Accumulibacter sp.: one gene and its partner. The main gene of each other region encodes a partner of the protein of the gene in region 2 in a complex. Links are inferred from orthologs where the notes say so. Each region holds a gene or a part of one and is shown on either strand. Other genes may lie near its edges.

Region 1 (3,157 bases), 1.9 Mb from region 2 along the record:
GGCAGCATGCCATCGGCAGGCGGCCAGGCTGCCGGCCCGGCGCGCAATCCGCCAGCCAGGAAGACGCCGGGCTTCGAAGACATGGACGACGACATCCCATTCTGATCGAACGGCCGCGCAGCGCCGTCACCGTTCGCGGGCGGTTGCTGCAAGAGAAACGGGGTCCGCGCTGCGGACCCCGTTTGCTTTCACCTGCGGGTGACGCCGAATGACTCGCTCTGTCGCTCAGGCGGCGTAGTTCTGCTCGGCGAAGTGCCAGTTGACGAGGTTGCCGAGGAAAGTCTCGACGAACTTCGGTCGCAGGTTGCGGTAATCGATGTAGTAGGCATGCTCCCAGACGTCGATGCACAGCAGTGCCTTGTCGGCGGTCGTCAGCGGCGTACCGGCGGCACCCGTATTGACGATATCGACCGTGCCGTCCGGCTTGCGCACCAGCCAGGTCCATGCCGACCCGAAGTTGCCCACCGCCGATGCCTGGAACGCCTTCGCAAACTCCGCAAAGGAGCCCCAGCGGGCGTCGATCGCTGCTGCCAGCGCGCCGCCCGGAGCGCCACCGCCGTTGGCCCGCAGGCAGTTCCAGAAGAAGCTGTGGTTCCAGACTTGGGCCGAGTTGTTGTAGATGCCGCCTGCCGGGGCCTTGCGGACGATCGCTTCAAGGTCCAGTTCCTCGTACTCGGTTCCCTTGATCAGGTTGTTGAGGTTGGTGACATAGGCCTGGTGGTGCTTGCCGTAGTGATACTCCAGGGTTTCCTGCGACATGTGTGGTGCCAGTGCGTCCATGGCGAAAGGCAGTGGCGGCAGCTTGTGTTCCATCCGTGTTCTCCGTAAGTATTGTCTGTAGCAAAAGGTGTGGCGGGCAGGACCCCTGTTCCGTGCTCGGCCGGGATTCTATGCCGGCCCTGCCTTGCTGGCAAATGAAGCTGCCGGCGCATGGTCGCACGACGCAGCGCACGGGGAAGCGCGGCATCTCCCCCCTGATCCGGGGAAGATCGCTGGCGAGCGGTCGTTGTTGACGGACGTTGTCGGTCCGGACGGATGCCGGCCGCCTACAGTCGGCCATCGTTGCCAGAGACGGCCAGCACCATCGCGTCCGCTCGTCCATCGTGCAGGAAGACAGCGATCTCCTCGCCAGGTTCCAGCATCGAGCTGGCATGGACGATCTGCTGCTGGCCGTTGGTGACGATGCTGTAGCCGCGAGCCAGAACCGCCCGCGGGTCGAGCTGCGACAGGCCGGCCTGCAGGCGGCCCAGTTCGGCCATTCTGCCGTCGAGGGTCTGCCGCCCCGCCCGTTCGAGATGCGACGCCAGCGACTGCAGTCGCAGCCTCTGTTGCGCCAGGTCGGGGCGGTTCTGGTGCAGGCGATGCTCGAGCTTGGCCAGCGTTCCGCGTGCCCGCGTGCTGCCCAACAGGAGGCCGGCGGCGAGGCGGCGCCGCTGGTTGTGCAGCGCTTCCCGCTGGCGCGCGAGGGATTGCCCCGGGTGCTGCAGGCGGCGGGCCAGCCAGTCGAGCTGCTGGGCGCGCTGGTTGAACGCCTGTGTCGCTTGGCGACGCAGCGCGAGGTGGTCTGCGAACAACCGCGCCAGTAAGGCACTGCGTTCCGGGGCGGCCATTTCGGCTGCCGCGGTCGGCGTTGCCGCGCGCCGATCGGCGGCAAAGTCGGCAATCGTGAAGTCGGTCTCGTGACCGATGCCGCTGACGACGGGCAGCGGACAGGCGCGGATGGCGCGGGCGACAGTCTCGTCGTTGAACGCCTGGAGGTCTTCCAGGCTGCCGCCACCGCGGCAGAGGATCAGCAGGTCGCATTCGTCGCGCTCGCCGGCACGGCGAATGGCATCGGCGATCAGCGCCGCAGCGCCGTCACCCTGGACGGGTGTCGGATAGACGACGATCCCCACTTGGCCGGCCCGCCGGCCGAGCGTGCTGAGGACGTCGCGCAGGGCTGCTGCCTGCGGCGAGGTGACGATGCCGATGCGCCGGGGAAAGGCCGGCAGGGAGCGCTTGAGTGCGCTGTCGAAAAGTCCCTCGCGGGCGAGTCTTTCCTTCAGGCGAAGAAAGCTCTCGTAGAGGTTCCCCTGGCCCGCACGGCGCGCCGCCTCGATGTTGAGCTGGAAATCTCCACGCGCCTCGTAGAGGGTGACCAGCACCCGTGCCTCGACGTGCTGGCCGTTCTCGAGACGCCAGCCGAGCAGTTGCGCCCGGTTGCGGAACATCACGCAGCGGACCTGCGCCGCGCTGTCCTTGAGCGAGAAATAGACGTGTCCGGAAGCGGCATAACTCAGGTTCGACACTTCACCGGCGACCCAACACAGCGGGAAGGCGGCTTCGAGGCGCTCGCGCGCCAAGCGGTTGAGTACGGACACGGGGATCACCGCTGCGGGCGGCTCGCAGGTGGCTCGGCCTGACGGAAAATCTTCCATGGCCGGATTCTACATCGCCGCATCCGGCTCGCGCTCGCCAGCGCCGCCGCGCAGAGGTTCCGGCAGCGGCTGCAGCGCTGCGCTTGCCCGCTTCTCCGGCAGACGGCAGCGATCTTCCTCGATCGGCACTGGTCTTCCTCACCAACAGGTTCTCGGATGATCTGAGCACCGATGATGGGGACGAGTCTGCGCTGCCGGCAAGTGCCGTCGTCGCCTGCTGCCGCGGACGGGGCTTGCCGCAGGCTTCGTCGCAGGCTAAAGTGACCGCCTGTCCCCATCTTGCGGAGCGAACGGGTGTTTTCCATCATTCAGGCTGCTGGCTGGCCGATCTGGCCCTTGCTGTTGGCGTCAATCATTGCCGTGGCGTTGATCATCGAGCGCCTGGCGGCTTTGCGGCGCAGCAAGGTCGTCCCCGCCGGGCTGTTGCAACGGGTCGTCGCCGAGTACCGGCAGAACGGCGCGAGCGCGGCACTGGTTGGCAACCTGGAGACGCATTCCCCGCTCGGTCGCATCCTCGCCGCCGGCCTGCGCAACGTCGGCAGTTCGCGCGAGGTGATGCGGGAAACGATCGAGGAAACCGGTGCGGTCGTCCTGCACGACCTGGAGCGCTACCTGACGACGCTCGGCACGATTGCCTCGATCAGCCCGTTGATGGGTCTCTTCGGGACCGTCGTCGGTATGATCGAGATCTTCGGTTCGCAGGCGCCCGGCGGCAGCAACCCGATCCAGTTGGCGCACGG
Region 2 (3,062 bases):
GCGCGCGGCGTTGAAGCTGCTGCCGGAAAAAAGGCGTGCCAGGTAGCGGTTGAGGGCTCCCACAGCCGGCGAGATCGACATGTCATTGTCGTTGAGGATGACGAGCATGTCGGCGTCGGCAACGCCGGCATTGTTCAGCGCCTCGAAAGCCTGGCCGGCCGACATCGCCCCGTCGCCGATGATCGCCACCACTTTGCGCGCCTCACCCTTGGTCTTGGCGGCGAGCGCCATGCCGAGCGCGGCCGAGATCGAAGTCGACGAATGACCGACACCAAAGGTGTCGTAAGGACTCTCGCTGCGCTTCGGGAAGCCCGAGACGCCGCCCTGCATGCGCAGCCTCGCCATGCCCGCACGTCGCCCGGTGAGCACCTTGTGGGCGTAGGTCTGGTGGCCGACATCCCACACGAGGCGATCATGCGGCGTATCGAAGACGTGGTGCAGCGCGATCGTCAGTTCGACCGTGCCCAGATTCGACGACAGGTGACCGCCAGTCCTGGCCACCGACTCGACGAGGAAGGTGCGCAACTCGTCGGCCAGTTGCGGCAGGTGCCGGCGATCGAGCTTGCGCAGTTGCGTCGGATCGCTGATCGTGTCGAGAAGGGGATAACGCATCATTGGCTTGTCTTGTCCTGCTGCAGCGACTGACCGCACACGACGGGGTCAGAATTTCCGCTGGGTGATGAAATCGGTCAACTCGACCAGGCGCCGGCTGCGCTCACCGAATGAACTCAGTGCCGCAAGGGCCTGTCCCCCGAGATCGGCAGCGAACTCGCGTGCGCGCTCGAGCCCCATCAGGCTGACGTAGGTGGGCTTCGCCGCAGCGGCATCCTTGCCGGCCGTCTTGCCCAGCGTCACCGTGCTGGCCGTGCAGTCGAGAATGTCGTCGACGACCTGGAAGAGCAGGCCGGCGCGCTTGGCAAAGCGGTCGAGGGAATCCCTTTCGTCGGCACCGAGCGCCGTCCCGCAAAGACCGCCAAGCAGGACCGCGGCACGGATCAGCGCCCCCGTCTTGAGCGCGTGCATCAATTCGAGTTCCGGCTGATCGAGTGTCCTGCCGACGGCCGCGAGGTCGATCGCCTGTCCGCCCGCCATGCCGCATGAGCCACTGGCTCGGGCGAGCAGGGCCAGCATCTCGAGCTGCCGCGGACCATCAGCGAAATCGGCGCGTGCCAGGATCTCGAACGCCAGGGACTGCAGGCTGTCGCCGACGAGCAGCGCGGTCGCTTCGTCGTATTCGACATGGCAGGTCGGACGACCGCGGCGCAGCACGTCGTCGTCCATGCACGGCATGTCGTCATGCACCAGCGAATAGCTGTGGATCAGCTCGACGGCGCAGGCGGCGACCTCCAGTCGGGGCAGAGGTGCCTCGCTCAGTTCACCCGCAGCGAACACCAGCAGGGGCCGCACCCGCTTGCCACCGTTCAGAGTGGCATAGCGCATCGCCTGGTGCAGACGGGCGGGGATCGCTTCGGCAGCTGGCAGTTGGCGGGCGAGCGCCGTTTCCACGCGGCCCTGCACGCCGCGCATCCAGTCCGGAAAGAGAAGCCGCGTCGCCGCGCCCGACACCGTGTCCATTGGACTCATCCGGATCGCCCGTTGCCGGCGGCGAAATCGCGCAGGCTTCCGTTCTCGAGAATCAGGATCTCGCGCTCCGCATCGGCAAGCTGCTGCTGGCAGTGCCGCAGCAGTTCGCTGCCGCGCCGGTAGGCGGCCAGCGATTCGGCAAGCGGCAGCCGGCCGCCCTCCATGCTGGTGATGATGCCTTCCAGTTCGGCCAGAGCCATCTCGAACTTCATCTCGCCGACGACGGTCGGCGGCACGATGGTGCTGTCAGTGCCGGCAGCAGGCTCGGGTTTCGGTCGGGACATGGACAAGGCTCGAATCAAACGGGCGAAAATAGCCTATTACTGGGCTTGCGGTCAAATCAAAAACGGGTCGCTCGGCAGGCATGGCCGCGAACTCGCCGCCCGACAGAGGTGCTAAACTTGCCTTGCACATGAAGGGAGCCGAACATGATCGTCATCGAGCATCAACCCAAGCGCGTCGAAGTGACCGTGTACGCCGAGTTCACTCTGGCCGACTACAAGGAATTCGAGAGTGTCGTGAACGACGCGATCCGCTTCGAAGGGCCGGTCGACCTGCTCTTCGACCTGCGCGAGATGGCCGACTTCACCCTCGACGTCGCCTGGGAAGACATCGTCTTCGCCCGCGCCCATGCCAACGACTTCAGCCGCATTGCCGTGCTGACCGACAGCCAGTGGGTCGCCTGGAGCGCCTGGTTGTCGCAGATCTTCGTCCGCGCCGAGATGCGAATCTTCGCCGAGGAAACCGAGGCGCGCGCCTGGCTGGCCGAGGATGCCGGGGCCGGAGGGGAAGCGGTATGAGCCACCGCACGCTGGTCGATTGCGCGGCTCTCGCCGCGCACCTGGGGGATCCCGACTGGCGCATTTTCGACTGCCGTCACCTGCTCAGCGATCCGGCTGCCGGACAACAGGCTTACCGCGCCGGGCATCTGCCGGGCGCGTTCTTCTGCCATCTCGACGACGACCTGTCGGGCCCGAAGAACGGCCGCAACGGGCGCCATCCGCTGCCCGACCCACAAGAGCTTGCCGACAGGCTCGGTGCTGCCGGCGTCTCGTGCGGGACGCAGGTGGTCGCCTACGACGATGCCGGTGGCGCCTTCGCCGCTCGCCTGTGGTGGTTGTTGCGCTGGCTGGGCCACGATCGCGTCGCCGTGCTCGATGGTGGCATCGCCGCCTGGCTGGCCGAGGGTCGACCGCTGTCTGCGGCAGTGCCAAAGGGACAACCGGCGACCTTCGTGATCCAGCGGCAAGACCGGGTCGTCAGCACCGACGACGTGCTGGCCAATCTCGCAAGCCAGAGATTCCGGCTGATCGATGCCCGCAGCCCCGACCGCTTCCGTGGCGAGAACGAAACCCTCGATACGCTCGGCGGACACATACCCGGCGCTGACAACCGCTTCTTTCGCGACAACCTTGATGCCGACGGCCGTTTTCGGCCAGCCGCCGAGCTGCGGCGCGAGTTCACGGAGATCCTCGCCG

The links.
Region 1: the proteins of xseB (region 2) and xseA are in contact, whole or in part, in a cryo-EM structure (PDB 8TXR), measured with the Escherichia coli proteins. The link is inferred for Accumulibacter sp. from one-to-one orthologs.

What each region holds. Positions count from the first base shown.
Region 1 is NZ_JAZKUG010000001.1:2,539,310-2,542,466, forward strand. What follows is about bases 233-3,073. They hold xseA (exodeoxyribonuclease VII large subunit), read right to left. Parts: upstream 2,418-3,073; coding sequence 1,047-2,417; downstream 233-1,046. Other genes in these bases: V5B60_RS11255 (Fe-Mn family superoxide dismutase), read right to left, coding at 233-813; V5B60_RS11265 (MotA/TolQ/ExbB proton channel family protein), read left to right, coding at 2,712-3,073. Also shown: ssb (single-stranded DNA-binding protein), read left to right, coding at 1-105; more of V5B60_RS11255, read right to left, coding at 226-232; more of V5B60_RS11265, read left to right, coding at 3,074-3,157. UniProt on the Escherichia coli protein: Bidirectionally degrades single-stranded DNA into large acid-insoluble oligonucleotides, which are then degraded further into small acid-soluble oligonucleotides.
Region 2 is NZ_JAZKUG010000001.1:680,944-684,005, forward strand. The notes cover bases 225-2,970. They hold xseB (exodeoxyribonuclease VII small subunit), read right to left. Parts: upstream 1,869-2,970; coding sequence 1,581-1,868; downstream 225-1,580. Other genes in these bases: dxs (1-deoxy-D-xylulose-5-phosphate synthase), read right to left, coding at 225-615; V5B60_RS03110 (polyprenyl synthetase family protein), read right to left, coding at 661-1,584; V5B60_RS03120 (STAS/SEC14 domain-containing protein), read left to right, coding at 2,013-2,384; V5B60_RS03125 (sulfurtransferase), read left to right, coding at 2,381-2,970. Also shown: more of dxs, read right to left, coding at 1-224; more of V5B60_RS03125, read left to right, coding at 2,971-3,062. UniProt on the Escherichia coli protein: Bidirectionally degrades single-stranded DNA into large acid-insoluble oligonucleotides, which are then degraded further into small acid-soluble oligonucleotides.